DNA from 2 places in the Streptomyces sp. NBC_00012 genome. Region 2 is predicted to be linked to the other one. Evidence: riboswitches for the same ligand, from Rfam matches in the RefSeq annotation. Region 2 holds a riboswitch; the other holds the start of a gene.
The links. Region 2 has a riboswitch for glycine ahead of gcvP (aminomethyl-transferring glycine dehydrogenase). Riboswitches for the same ligand answer to the same signal wherever they lie in the genome.
Positions count from the first base shown of each region.

Region 1: linked by a shared signal. The riboswitch ahead of gcvT (glycine cleavage system aminomethyltransferase GcvT) and the one ahead of gcvP (aminomethyl-transferring glycine dehydrogenase) in region 2 are both predicted to bind glycine.

Region 1 is NZ_CP108309.1:2,740,295-2,747,305, forward strand. Features, by position in the region: gene OHA19_RS12515 (enhanced serine sensitivity protein SseB) at 1-663, opposite strand, end outside; gene OHA19_RS12520 (AAA family ATPase) at 781-1,473, opposite strand; glycine riboswitch at 1,632-1,729, shown strand; gene gcvT (glycine cleavage system aminomethyltransferase GcvT) at 1,871-2,986, shown strand; gene gcvH (glycine cleavage system protein GcvH) at 3,079-3,456, shown strand; gene glyA (serine hydroxymethyltransferase) at 3,477-4,736, shown strand; gene OHA19_RS12540 (L-serine ammonia-lyase) at 4,891-6,273, shown strand; gene OHA19_RS12545 (SulP family inorganic anion transporter) at 6,433-7,011, shown strand, end outside.
Region 2 is NZ_CP108309.1:7,377,360-7,384,370, forward strand. Features, by position in the region: gene OHA19_RS33605 (DNA polymerase IV) at 1-1,390, shown strand, start outside; gene OHA19_RS33610 (PRC-barrel domain-containing protein) at 1,315-1,683, opposite strand; glycine riboswitch at 1,797-1,893, shown strand; gene gcvP (aminomethyl-transferring glycine dehydrogenase) at 2,088-4,973, shown strand; gene OHA19_RS33620 (DUF5999 family protein) at 5,061-5,267, opposite strand; gene OHA19_RS33625 (hypothetical protein) at 5,588-6,181, opposite strand; gene OHA19_RS33630 (glutamate-cysteine ligase family protein) at 6,664-7,011, shown strand, end outside.

The sequences.
Region 1 (7,011 bases), 4.6 Mb from region 2:
GACCCGGCCAAGAGCGCGGCCGAGGGCGTCCATCGGGGCATTGCGGCCGGCGCCCTCCCAGGTGGAGAACTCGACGCCGATGAAGAGCACGGGGTCACCGCCCTCGATGCTGGCCAGCGCCCGGCGGGCGGAGAGCACGACGCCGCTCTCCTCGAACTCACCGGCCGCCGCGGCGAGGAAGTCGACCGGCTCCTCCTTCCAGTCCGGCTCGTACAGCCGGACCCTGCCGCCGCTGGCCGGCCCGTCCAGCGGGGTGCGCCCGGCCCGGCAGAGTTCGGCCACGGCGGGCGGCGGCAGCGGCATCCCGACCGCGCCGCCCGGGTTCACCGCGATGCCGAGCTGCGGGGGCAGTCCGCGGGCGAAGTCGCGGGCGGGCGCGACGGTGAAGGACATATGGGTACCGACACAGGCGAGGAACTGCTGTTCGGAGCTGAAGACGGGGACGTACGCCGCGCCCTCGATCTCCACCGTCGGCAGATCCAGGGCCGCCGAGTCGGGCCCCCCGCCGTTGGGCAGCGGCACCCAGACCTGACTGCGGCCGAGCACCTCGACGAGCCGTCCGCCCGCCTCCGGGCTGCCCACCGAGGCCATCAGCACTTCTTCGAGCTCATTGGCCGGCCATCCGCCCTGCGGATGGGACCGGACCTGCGCCGGAACGTCCACTGCTTCCCCTTCTCGCCCAAGCTTTCCGGCAGAAGATTAACGCCCGGCTCCGCCGCCGCCCCGGCCCCGCGGCCCCGGCTGAGGGCCGTCCCGCCCGCCAGGGATCACGGAACAGCCTTATCGGTCCCCGGGCCGCCCGTCCGCGAACGCGATCCGGCCGAGCCTTCCTGCCGCCTCCCGGTCCAGCAGCACCGCCGAGGCGCACCCGGGCGGCAGCACGCCTGCCTCGGTCGCCCGCAGCAGCCTGCCCACCGCCCTGCGGTGCCGGGCGAAGGCGTATCCCGATACGCCGCGTCCGCGCTCGCGCTGGCCCTCCCTGGCGGTCTGCGGCGTGACGTCGAGCAGGACCAGGTGCAGGCCCCGGCCCCGGCGGCGGGCATCACGGGCCAGCCAGCCGCGCACCCACGCCTGGGTTCCGCAGTCGTGGACGACGGCGGACTCCCCGGAACGCAGCACCCGCCACAGCCCCCAGTAGTGGGCGACGCGGACGAGCGGGCGGTAGAGGGCGTACGGGAGTAAGCGGGGCACGACCCGCGCCCAGCGGTCCCGGGTGTCCTGGGAGTCGATGGCGTGCGCCGTGGTCACCGCCCGCCGGATGAGCGTCGACTTGCCGCTGCCGGGCAGCCCGGAGACCACCACCACATCGCCCGCCGCGAAGTGCAGGCCGCGCGGGCTGCGCCCGGACCGCTGCCGCAGATCCCGCACCACGGGCGCGTGCGCGCCCGACGCCGCCCTCGCCGGGGCACCCGCCTGTGCGGGCATCGCGCCGTGCGCGACCCCCGCGGTCGTCGCGTACCGCTGCAACGTCATCGCCCTCCCCTGTCGGCTCACCCCACGCATGCCCCTGAAGTGTAAAGAAAAGGTAATGCGACACAACCGCCCACGCCGCTGATTTCCCACGGGGGACCGGGGCCCCACTCCGGCCCGATGCGTGCGATGATGACCCGGCCAACTGCATAAAGGCCGCTTGAATCCGCGCGGGAGAGTTCCGGTCACTTTCTGTGCCGGGCGCCGAAGGAGCAAGTTCCTCCCTTGAATCTCTCAGGCCCCGTACCGCGTGGATGAGGCAGATCTGAAAAGCGGGCCGCTTCGCGGCTCCACCCAAGGTGCAAGCCGAAGCCCTCCAGGGGCTCTCGGCGAACCTCTCAGGTTCCGATGACAGATGGGGAGGGATCGTCCTCGTCGTCATGCCCTGGGAGCCATATCCATGAGCACCGCCCCCCGCCTCACCGCCCTCGATGCCCTGCACCGTTCGCTGGGCGCGACCATGACCGACTTCGCGGGCTGGGACATGCCCCTGCGGTACGCCAGCGAGCGCGACGAGCACAACGCGGTGCGCACGAGGGCCGGCCTCTTCGACCTGTCGCACATGGGAGAGATCACCGTCACCGGCCCCGCGGCCGCGGCCTTCCTGAACTTCGCGCTGGTCGGCAACATCGGCACCGTCGCCGTGGGCCGGGCCCGCTACACGATGATCTGCGCCGAGGACGGCGGCATCCTGGACGACCTGATCGTCTACCGCCTGGGTGACACCGAATACATGGTCGTCGCCAACGCCGGTAACGCCCAGATCGTGCTGGACGCGCTGACGGCACGCGCCGAGGGCTTCGACGCCGAGGTGCGCGACGACCGCGACGCGTACGCGCTGCTCGCCGTCCAGGGCCCGGAGTCCCCGGCCATCCTGGCCTCCGTCACCGACGCCGACCTGGACGGTCTGAAGTACTACGCCGGCCTGCCCGGCACGGTCGCCGGTGTCCCCGCGCTGATCGCCCGGACCGGCTACACCGGCGAGGACGGCTTCGAGCTGTTCGTCGCCCCCGTCCACGCCGAGCAGCTGTGGAAGGCGCTGACCGAGGCGGGCGCCTCCCGTGGCCTGATCCCGTGCGGGCTCTCCTGCCGCGACACGCTGCGCCTGGAGGCGGGCATGCCGCTGTACGGGCACGAGCTGACCACGGGGCTCACCCCGTTCGACGCCGGTCTCGGCCGGGTCGTGAAGTTCGAGAAGGAGGGCGACTTCGTCGGCCGCAAGGCCCTCGAAGCCGCCGCCGAGCGCGCCGAGACCGCCCCGCCGCGCAAGCTGGTCGGGCTCGTCGCCGAGGGCCGCCGGGTGCCGCGCGCCGGCTTCTCGGTGGTCGCCGCCGGTGAGGTCGTCGGCGAGGTCACCTCGGGCGCCCCGTCCCCGACCCTGGGCAAGCCGATCGCCATGGCCTACGTCGACGCCGCGCACGCCACGCCCGGCACCGAGGGCGTCGCAGTGGACATCCGGGGCACCCACGAGCCGTACGAGGTCGTGGCGCTGCCGTTCTACAAGCGCCAGAAGTGACGTCGGCGCTCATCGAGAAGTGACGCAGTCGCGTCTCACACCGTAAGACCACCGTTCATCAGCACTCCCCCGCGTACAGGAGAATTCAGGTCATGAGCAACCCCCAGCAGCTGCGTTACAGCAAGGAGCACGAGTGGCTGTCGGCCGTCGAGGACGGTGTGGCCACGATCGGTATCACCGAGCACGCGGCCAACGCGCTCGGCGATGTCGTCTTCGTCCAGCTTCCCGAGGTCGGTGACCCGGTGACCGCGGGCGAGACCTGCGGTGAGCTGGAGTCGACCAAGTCGGTCAGCGACCTGTACTCCCCGGTGACCGGCGAGGTCACCGAGGCGAACCAGGACGTCGTGGAAGACCCGTCGCTGGTGAACTCCGCTCCCTTCGAGGGCGGCTGGCTGTTCAAGGTACGCGTCGCGGAGGTGCCGGACGACCTGCTCTCCGCCGACGAGTACACCGAGTTCTCCGGCAACTAAAGACCCAAAGGGACCACCTGATGTCGCTTCTCAACTCCTCCCTCCACGAGCTGGACCCGGACGTCGCCGCCGCTGTCGACGCCGAGCTCCACCGTCAGCAGTCCACCCTCGAGATGATCGCCTCGGAGAACTTCGCTCCGGTCGCGGTCATGGAGGCCCAGGGCTCCGTCCTCACCAACAAGTACGCCGAGGGCTACCCGGGCCGCCGCTACTACGGTGGCTGCGAGCACGTAGACGTCGTCGAGCAGATCGCCATCGACCGCATCAAGGCGCTGTTCGGCGCCGAGGCCGCGAACGTCCAGCCGCACTCCGGTGCGCAGGCCAACGCCGCCGCGATGTTCGCGCTGCTCAAGCCGGGCGACACGATCATGGGCCTGAGCCTGGCCCACGGCGGTCACCTGACCCACGGCATGAAGATCAACTTCTCCGGCAAGCTCTACAACGTGGTCCCGTACCACGTCGACGAGACCGGCGTCGTGGACATGGCCGAGGTCGAGCGTCTGGCCAAGGAGTCCAAGCCGAAGCTGATCGTCGCCGGCTGGTCCGCGTACCCGCGTCAGCTGGACTTCGCCGCCTTCCGCCGCATCGCGGACGAGGTCGGCGCGTACCTGATGGTCGACATGGCGCACTTCGCCGGCCTGGTGGCCGCGGGGCTGCACCCCAACCCGGTGCCGCACGCCCACGTCGTCACGACCACCACGCACAAGACCCTCGGCGGTCCGCGCGGTGGCGTCATCCTGTCGACGCAGGAGCTCGCCAAGAAGATCAACTCCGCGGTCTTCCCGGGCCAGCAGGGCGGCCCGCTGGAGCACGTGATCGCGGCCAAGGCGGTCTCGTTCAAGGTCGCTGCGACCGATGAGTTCAAGGAGCGCCAGCAGCGCACCCTGGACGGCGCCCGCATCCTCGCCGAGCGCCTGGTCCAGCCGGACGTCACCGAGGTCGGTGTCTCCGTGCTGTCCGGCGGTACGGACGTCCACCTGGTCCTGGTCGACCTGCGCAACTCCGAGCTGGACGGCCAGCAGGCCGAGGACCGGCTGCACGAGCTGGGCATCACGGTCAACCGGAACGCCATCCCGAACGACCCGCGGCCGCCGATGGTCACCTCGGGTCTGCGGATCGGTACGCCGGCCCTGGCGACCCGCGGTTTCCAGACCGAGGACTTCACCGAGGTCGCGGAGATCATCGCCGCCGCCCTCAAGCCGTCCTACGACGCGGACGCCCTGAAGGCCCGCGTCGTCGCGCTGGCCGAGAAGTTCCCGCTGTACCCCGGCCTGAAGTAGTCCGGACAAGTTCTCGTTACACGTTGGGGCGGGGCACCGCGCACACTGAACTGTGAGCGCGGTGCCCCGTCCCATGCCCCGCCCTCCGGGCCGTCCGGCCCGTACCGCACCACCCGGCAGACGACGGCGTCTACCAACCCCTGAGGAGTCACCCGTGGCCATCTCGGTCTTCGACCTGTTCTCGATCGGCATCGGCCCGTCCAGCTCCCATACGGTCGGCCCGATGCGCGCCGCCCGTATGTTCGCTCGCCGGCTGAAGAACGAGGGCCTGATCGCCCACACCGCCTCGATACGCGCCGAGCTGTACGGCTCGCTCGGTGCGACGGGTCACGGCCACGGCACCCCCAAGGCCGTCCTGCTCGGCCTGGAGGGCGAGTCGCCGCGCACCGTGGACGTGGAGTCCGCCGACGACCGGGTCGAGCAGATCCGCACCACCGGCCGGATCAACCTCCTCGGCATGCACGAGATCGACTTCGACGCCGACGAGCAGCTGATCCTGCACCGCCGCAAGGCCCTCCCGTACCACGCGAACGGCATGACGATCTTCGCCTTCGACCGCGAGGGCGACCTGCTCCTGGAGAAGACGTACTACTCGGTCGGCGGCGGCTTCGTCGTGGACGAGGACGCGGTGGGCGAGGACCGGATCGTGCTCGACGACACCGTGCTCAAGCACCCCTTCCGCACCGGTGACGAGCTGCTGCGCCTCGCCCATGACACCGGGCTGTCCATCTCCTCGCTGATGCTGGAGAACGAGCGGGCCTGGCGCACCGAGGACGAGATCCGCTCGGGTCTGCTGGACATCTGGCGCGTCATGCAGGCCTGTGTCTCGCGCGGCATGTCCCGCGAGGGCATCCTGCCCGGCGGCCTCAAGGTCCGCCGCCGCGCCGCGAACACCGCCCGCCAGCTGCGGGCCGAGGGCGACCCGCAGACCCACGCGATGGAGTGGATCACCCTCTACGCGATGGCGGTCAACGAGGAGAACGCGGCGGGCGGCCGGGTCGTCACCGCGCCCACCAACGGCGCCGCGGGCATCATCCCGGCCGTCCTGCACTACTACATGAACTTCGCGGCCGGCGGCGCCACCGAAGCGGAGAAGGAGGACGGCGTCGTCCGCTTCCTCCTCGCCGCCGGGGCCATCGGCATGCTCTTCAAGGAGAACGCCTCCATCTCCGGCGCCGAGGTCGGCTGCCAGGGCGAGGTCGGCTCCGCCTGCTCCATGGCCGCGGGCGCCCTCGCCGAGGTCCTCGGCGGCACCCCCGAGCAGGTCGAGAACGCCGCCGAGATCGGCATGGAGCACAACCTGGGCCTGACCTGCGACCCGGTCGGCGGTCTCGTCCAGATCCCGTGCATCGAGCGCAACGGCATGGCCGCGGTCAAGGCGGTCACCGCGGCGAAGATGGCGCTGCGCGGCGACGGAAGTCACAAGGTCTCCCTCGACAAGGTCATCAAGACCATGAAGGAGACGGGCGCGGACATGAGCGTGAAGTACAAGGAGACCGCGCGGGGCGGCCTCGCGGTGAACATCATCGAGTGCTGAGCGAACACCCCTGACCGTCCGGGGCGGGAGCCGAGCGGCTTCACCCCGGACGGCCGCCGGGCGTGCGGGTAGAGTGGTCCGTTGCCCGTGGGCGTCGCGGATGCCGCCCCGGCCTCCTGTGCCTGGCCGCACACCCCCTGCACGACAGGTTTCCCGCTCTTGTCCTCCTCCGTACTGTCCCCGGCCGCGAGGCTGCGCGGATTCCGCCCCTCCTGGCTGTCCCCGAAGGTGTTCCGCACCGAGCTGCTGGCCGGCCTCGTGGTCGGACTGGCGCTGATCCCCGAGGCGATCTCCTTCTCGGTGATCGTCGGGGTGGATCCGGCGATCGGACTGTTCACCTCGTTCACCATGGCGGTGGTCATCTCCGTCGTCGGCGGACGCCCCGCGATGATCTCCGCCGCCACCGGCGCGGTCGCCCTGGTCCTCGCGCCCCTCAACCGTCAGCACGGGTTCGGTTACCTGGTCGCCGCGGTCATGCTGGGCGGTGTCCTCCAGATGGCCCTGGGCGCGCTGGGTGTCGCGAAGCTGCTGCGGTTCGTGCCGCGCAGTGTGATGGTCGGCTTCGTCAACTCCCTCGCCATCCTGGTCTTCATGGCCCAGATCCCCGAGCTGCACGACGTGCCCTGGGCGGTCTACCCGCTGGTCGTCGGCGGGATCCTGCTGCTGGTGTTCTTCCCCAGGGTCACCAGGGCGGTCCCGGCACCGCTGGTCTCCGTCGTCGTCCTCACGGTCATCACC
Region 2 (7,011 bases):
CGTGGTGGGCGGGCTCGGGCCGCGCGGAGTCGTCGCCACCGCGTCGTACGAGGCTCGTCGCTTCGGGGTGCACTCGGCGATGCCCACGGCGCAGGCGCGGCGGCTGGCGCCCAACGCGGCCTATCTGGTGCCGCGCTTCCAGCTGTACCGGACTGTGAGCGACCAGGTGATGGAGCTGCTCGCCCGGCTCTCACCGCTGGTGGAGCCCCTCAGCCTCGACGAGGCCTTCGTGGACCTGGAGGCCGGGGGGACGGCCGATGACGCGGCTTCGGCGCTGGAGATCGGCGAGCAGCTGCGTACGGCCATCAAGGCGGTCACCGGGCTCACCGGCTCGGTCGGGCTCGCCGGCTCCAAGATGCTGGCCAAGATCGCTTCGGAGGAGGCGAAGCCGGACGGCCTGCTGCTCATAGAGCCGGGCACGGAGCGGGAGCTGCTCGCGCCCATGTCGGTGCGGACCCTTCCCGGTGTCGGGCCGGCGACGGCGGATCATCTGCGCCGTGCGGGGATGACGACGGTCGACGATCTGGTAGAGGCGGGCGAGGACGAACTCGTACGCCTGCTGGGTAAGGCGCACGGCGGCTCGCTGCACCGCATGGCGTTCGGGTACGACGACCGGCCGGTGGTCGCTGAGCGGGACGCGAAATCGGTATCCGTCGAGGACACCTTCGACGCCGACCTGCACGACCGGGTGCGGATCAGGACGGAGGTCGAGCGGCTGGCCGACCGGTGCGTCGAGCGGCTGCGGGGCGCGGGGAGGTCCGGGCGCACCGTGGTGCTGAAGGTGCGCCGGTACGACTTCTCCACCCTCACGAGGTCCGAGACCCTCCGTGGGCCCACGGACGACCCCACAGTGGTCCGTGAGGCCGCCGCACGGCTCCTGGAGGCCGTTGACACCACCGGGGGAGTCCGGCTCCTGGGAGTGGGCGTGACGGGGCTTGCCGACTACACCCAGGAGGATCTCTTCGCCCAGGCCGCCGGTGAGCGGACCGCGGCAGAGGAGGCCGCCAGGCAATCGGCCGAGGAATCGGCGGAGGGGGCGGCACCGGCGGGGGACGACGGGGGCGAGCCGCCGGGCGACCCCGGGGCGGATGCCCCGGAGACCGCCGAGCAGCGCGCCGCACGGCGCTGGCCCGCCGGCCACGACGTACACCATGAGGCGTACGGCCATGGCTGGGTGCAGGGCAGTGGTGTCGGCCGGGTGACGGTGCGGTTCGAGGAGCCCGGATCGGAGCCCGGCCGGGTGCGAACGTTCCGGATCGACGACCCGGAACTGCGGCCCGCCGACCCGCTGCCTCTGGTGCGGGACCCGGTGGACTACTCGTCCTGGCCTGCCAGCCTGCCGAAGTCCCTGTCCGGGCCGATCTCCTCGGGCGGGGAGTCCAGACCGTAGTGCCGGTAGAGCTGTAGCTCCTGTTCCGGCGAGAGATGGCGGCCGACACCGAAGTCCGGTGCGTCTTTGATCAGTGCACGGTCGAAGGGGATGCGGAGCGTGTCCTCCACGAATTCGCTGGGTTCCAGCGGGACGAACGCGTCCCGGCTGAAGAGTCCGGTACGTACGGCTGCCCACTCGGGCACACCGGTCGCGTCGTCGAGGTACACCTCGTCCACGGTCCCGATCTTGGTGCCCTTGCGGTCGAACGCCTTGCGGCCGATCAGGCGGCGCGGATCGATGTCGGTCTGCACGGTCCCTCCCACTGGTCGCGGCTACTCCACAAGCACTACAAAAAGGCAGATCCGGGTGGTTGGCCACTCGAGAAATCAGCCACGAACCCCGCTGGTAGGCTGGTCATGGCTGCTGACCCCGTGCGGGAGAGTCCTCCGGAGCTGATCCGAAGGCGCCGAAGGAGCAAATCCTCCCCGGAATCTCTCAGGCCCCCGTACCGCACGGACGAGGTCACTCTGGAAAGCAGGGCGGGTTTCGTGCGGCCGAGTGCCGGTGCGAGTCCCTTCCTCACCGACGGTGAAAGCCGGTACGCCGCAGCGCGCGCCGGTGAAGCTCTCAGGTTGAGATGACAGAGGGGGAGGCCGTTCGGGCACCCACGCCGTGGTGCCCCTCGCAGGTCGTGACAGACCAGGAGGCCTCCACCATGACCCCCCGTCGCACTCCGCTCTCCCAGCTGGAGCAGGGCATTCCGTTCGAGCAGCGCCACATCGGACCCGATGCCGAGGCGCAGTCGAAGATGCTCGCCCAGGTCGGTTACGGCTCGCTGGACGAACTCACCGCTGCAGCGGTGCCCGACGTCATCAAGAGCGCCGAGGCGCTCGGATTGCCGGCCGCGCGCACCGAGGCCGAGGTCCTCGCCGAGCTCCGCGAGCTCGCGGACCGCAACCAGGTGCTGGCCCCGATGATCGGGCTCGGCTACTACGGCACCTTCACCCCGCCGGTGATCCTGCGCAACGTCATGGAGAACCCCGCCTGGTACACGGCCTACACGCCGTACCAGCCGGAGATCTCGCAGGGCCGGCTGGAGGCGCTGCTCAACTTCCAGACGATGGTCGCCGAGCTGACCGGGCTGCCGACCTCCGGCGCCTCGCTGCTCGACGAGGGCACCGCGGCCGCCGAGGCCATGGCTCTCTCCAGGCGTGTCGGCAAGGTGAAGAACGGTGTCTTCCTGGTCGACGCCGACGCCCTGCCGCAGACGATCGCGGTCATCGAGACCCGCGCCGAGCCGACCGGTGTCGAGGTCGTCGTCGCCGACCTGTCCGAGGGCATCCCGGTGGAGATCGCCGAGCGCGGTGTCTTCGGCGTGCTGGTGCAGTACCCGGGTGCCTCCGGAGCCGTCCGGGACATCAAGCCCGTCATGGACCAGGCCCACGAGCTGGGTGCGATCGTCACGGTCGCCGCCGATCTGCTCGCCCTGACCCTGCTCACCTCGCCCGGTGACCTGGGCGCGGACATCGCGGTCGGCACCACGCAGCGCTTCGGTGTGCCGATGGGCTTCGGCGGACCGCACGCCGGATTCATGGCCGTGCGTGAGAAGTTCGCCCGCAGCCTTCCAGGCCGCCTCGTCGGTGTCTCCGTCGACGCGGACGGCAACAAGGCCTACCGGCTGGCCCTGCAGACCCGCGAGCAGCACATCCGCCGCGAGAAGGCCACCAGCAACATCTGTACCGCCCAGGTGCTGCTCGCCGTCATGGCCGGAATGTACGCGGTGTACCACGGCCCGGACGGGCTGCGGACGATCGCGGGGCGCACCCACCGCTACGCGACGATCCTGGCCGAGGGCCTGCGCGCCGCCGGGGTCGACGTCGTGACCGGCGCCTTCTTCGACACCCTCACCGTGCGCGTCCCGGGCCGGGCTGCCGAGACCGTCGTCGCCGCCCGCGAGCGCGGGGTCAACCTGCGGTTCGTCGACGCCGACCTGGTCTCCCTCGCCTGCGACGAGACCACGACCCGTACGCAGATCGCCGCCGTCTGGGCCGCCTTCGGCGCCGACGGGGACATAGAGGCGCTGGACGCCACCACCGCCGACACGCTGCCCGAGGCGCTGCTGCGCACCGACGAGATCCTCACCCACCCGGTCTTCCACCAGCACCGCTCCGAGACCGCGATGCTGCGCTACCTGCGCAAGCTCGCCGACCGGGACTACGCGCTGGACCGCGGCATGATCCCGCTCGGCTCCTGCACCATGAAGCTGAACGCGACCACCGAGATGGAGTCGATCACCTGGCCCGAGTTCGGCGCGCTGCACCCCTTCGCGCCGGCCGAGCAGGCGCAGGGCTTCCTCACCCTCATCCGCGAGCTGGAGGAGCGCCTCGCCGAGGTCACCGGCTACGACGCGGTCTCCATCCAGCCGAACGCGGGGTCGCAGGGCGAGTTCGCGGGCCTGCTGGCCGTGCGGGCGTACCACCGGGCCAACGGTGACGACCAGCGCATCGTCTGCCTCATCCCGTCCTCCGCGCACGGCACCAACGCGGCCAGCGCCGTCATGGCCGGCATGAAGGTCGTCGTGGTGAAGACCGCCGACGACGGTGAGGTGGACATCGAGGACCTCCGCGCCAAGATCGAGAAGCACCGCGACGAGCTCGCCGTACTCATGATCACGTACCCGTCGACGCACGGCGTGTTCGAGGAGCACGTCGCCGACATCTGCGCCGAGGTGCACGACGCCGGCGGCCAGGTGTACGTCGACGGCGCCAACCTCAACGCGCTGGTGGGCCTCGCCAAGCCGGGCCGGTTCGGCGGCGACGTCTCGCACCTGAACCTGCACAAGACCTTCTGCATCCCGCACGGCGGTGGCGGCCCCGGCGTCGGCCCGGTCGGGGTGCGCGCGCACCTCGCCCCGTACCTGCCGAACCACCCGCTGCAGCCTGCCGCCGGCCCCGAGACCGGTGTCGGACCGATCTCGGCCGCCCCGTGGGGCTCGGCCGGCATCCTCCCCATCTCCTGGGCGTACGTACGCCTGATGGGCGGGGAGGGCCTGAAGCGCGCGACGCAGGTCGCCGTGCTCGCGGCCAACTACATCGCCAAGCGTCTGGAGCCGCACTACCCGATCCTGTACAACGGCCCGGCCGGTCTGGTCGCGCACGAGTGCATCGTGGACCTGCGGCCGATCTCCAAGTCCACCGGCGTCAGCGTTGACGACATCGCCAAGCGTCTGATCGACTACGGCTTCCACTCGCCGACCATGTCGTTCCCGGTTGCCGGGACGCTGATGATCGAGCCGACCGAGAGCGAGAACCTCGCGGAGCTCGACCGGTTCTGCGACACGATGATCGCCATTCGTGGCGAGGTCGAGAAGGTGGCCTCCGGCGAGTGGAGCGCGGAGGACAACCCGCTGCACAACGCTCCGCACACCGCGGCGATGCTGGGCGGGGAGTGGAAGCACGGGTACAGCCGTGAGGTGGCGGTCTTCCCGGCCGGGGTCTCGGCCGCCGACAAGTACTGGCCGCCGGTGCGCCGGATCGACGGCGCCTTCGGTGACCGTAACCTCGTCTGCTCCTGCCCGCCGCTGGACGAGTACGACAACTGAGTCGTGAGCGCGGAGGAGTGACGCGGACATGCGTCGGGGCCGGTTCGGAGGATTCTCCGGGCCGGCCCCAGCTCTTACCGGCCGCGGTCAGGCGGCCCTCATCACCCGGTCGGTCCCCAGGGGCCGGTGCGGAGCGATGATCTGGCCGTCGGGGAGCAGCTCACCGGTGTCCTCGAAGAGCAGGACTCCGTTGCACAGCAGGCTCCAGCCCTGCTCCGGGTGGTGGGCCGTCAGACGGGCGGCTTCCCGGTCGGCTGAGTCGGCGGTCGGGCATGGTGGCTGGTGCTGGCACATGGCTGGGTTCTTTCGCTGCGTTGTAGTGAATGTCCTGCGGCTGGATGAGGTGTTCATAGCCGCCCCCCGTATCGATCGGTCCGGTCCCAGTGTTGCCCCACGGGCGTCATTCCGCAGGGATTTCGCAGCAGCACTTCTCCTTACTCGAAGGACGCGTCACCCGCACGGACGGTTCACCGCAACTGCACTGTCACTTCGGGTGGTTCGGGGTGACCGGACCGGGCTAGTCCGGACGGGCATCGAAGTGCGCCCCTTCAGCGCCGTGCCCCGCCACCAGGGACGGTGGCGGGGCACAGCGTTCTCGTACGGGGGTCCGGTTCTCAGGCAGGTGATCCGAGCAGGGGGCCGGGGCCGGGGGTGATGCGCAGGGTCATCACGCGGAGCAGATCGGCGACCCGGTGCGGGCGATGAGCCGCGATGCCCGGTGGGGCCGGAGCCAGCGGGACCAGGAGATCGGCGGGGGCGAGCGCCCCGCCGGCGGCGTCGGCCTCGGCGTCGCCGTGCAGCCACAGCGCGAGCATGTACAGCTCCGGGATGGACAGCAGCCGTGGCTGGTAGTGGCTGGTGACTGTCTCGGCCTGGCGCAGGGCGAGTTCGGTCGAGGCGATGTAGGGGCCCTCGAAGAAGTGCGAGAAGGTCCAGCCGTCCGGAGTGAGCATGGTGTCCGCGGCGGCGACGGGCTGCTCCGAGCTGCTGATCAGGAACCGCCATGCGGCGAGCCTGGTGGCGGGAGCGAGTCCGCCCGGCCCGATCCGGTCCAGTACATGGACGGGGAGCGGGAGTTCGGGGCTCAGCGGTCCCTCGGCGGATCGGAGGGCTGGAGTGCGGGCCTCGCGGACTGCGGTGGGTGAACCGAGTGCCGCGAGAACGCTGCGCAGAGCGGGCGCGGGAGCCGGGGGAACATGCAGCGGCATAGTGGGTCGCCTCTCACTTCGGAGACACGGTGGTGCGTGGGCGGGTGCAGACGGCGCTGTCGGCATGCGGGGCCAGAGGAGGCCGGTGACTGGGCCGGTGCGTCAACTCTCTGCCTCGTCCGCGGAGTTTATACGACACGTGTTCACGCGGTGATTCCACTAGCCGTCGCAGATATTGCCGACAAGTCGGTATCGGGACTTTATTATGCGGAGAATCTGCTGATTCCGCGTCAGCGGCGCAGCCGCCGTCTGGGGTTTTTCCCCCGGCGGGGACGGCTGAAACCTGACGGGGTATTCACCATGCGCCGGGCGGGGAAACCCGTGCTGCATCATGCCCATGGAATGTGCCTCGGGCGGGCGCACTCAGATTACTGGGTCTGCGGCGTTCGAGGGGGCGTTATGGATCACCCGGCCTGGGCATTATCGATCGTGACGCGAGCGGCCTGGGCCGCGGGCCGCCCACTTGAGGGAGGGACGCTCCGATGGGGGAGAAGGTCGTGGCCGGCGCCTATGACCTGTCCGATCGGCAGGGGTACCGGAGAAAGCTCCACCAGTGCTTGGAGGGACTGGAGCGGCTGCTGGCGGAGCGGAGGTTCGACCGGCCGCGCAACCTCATGGGCGTGGAGATCGAGCTGAATCTCGCGGGCGCCGACGGCATGCCGAAGATGACGAATGGGGAGGTCCTCCCGCGCATCGCGAGCCGAGATTTCCAGATGGAACTCGGGATGTTCAATTTGGAAGTGAACATAGTCCCGCACCGACTGGACGGGCGGGTTTTCGACCAGTTGGCCGAAGAGCTCAGGGCCGGGCTCGGATATGCCCACCGGAAG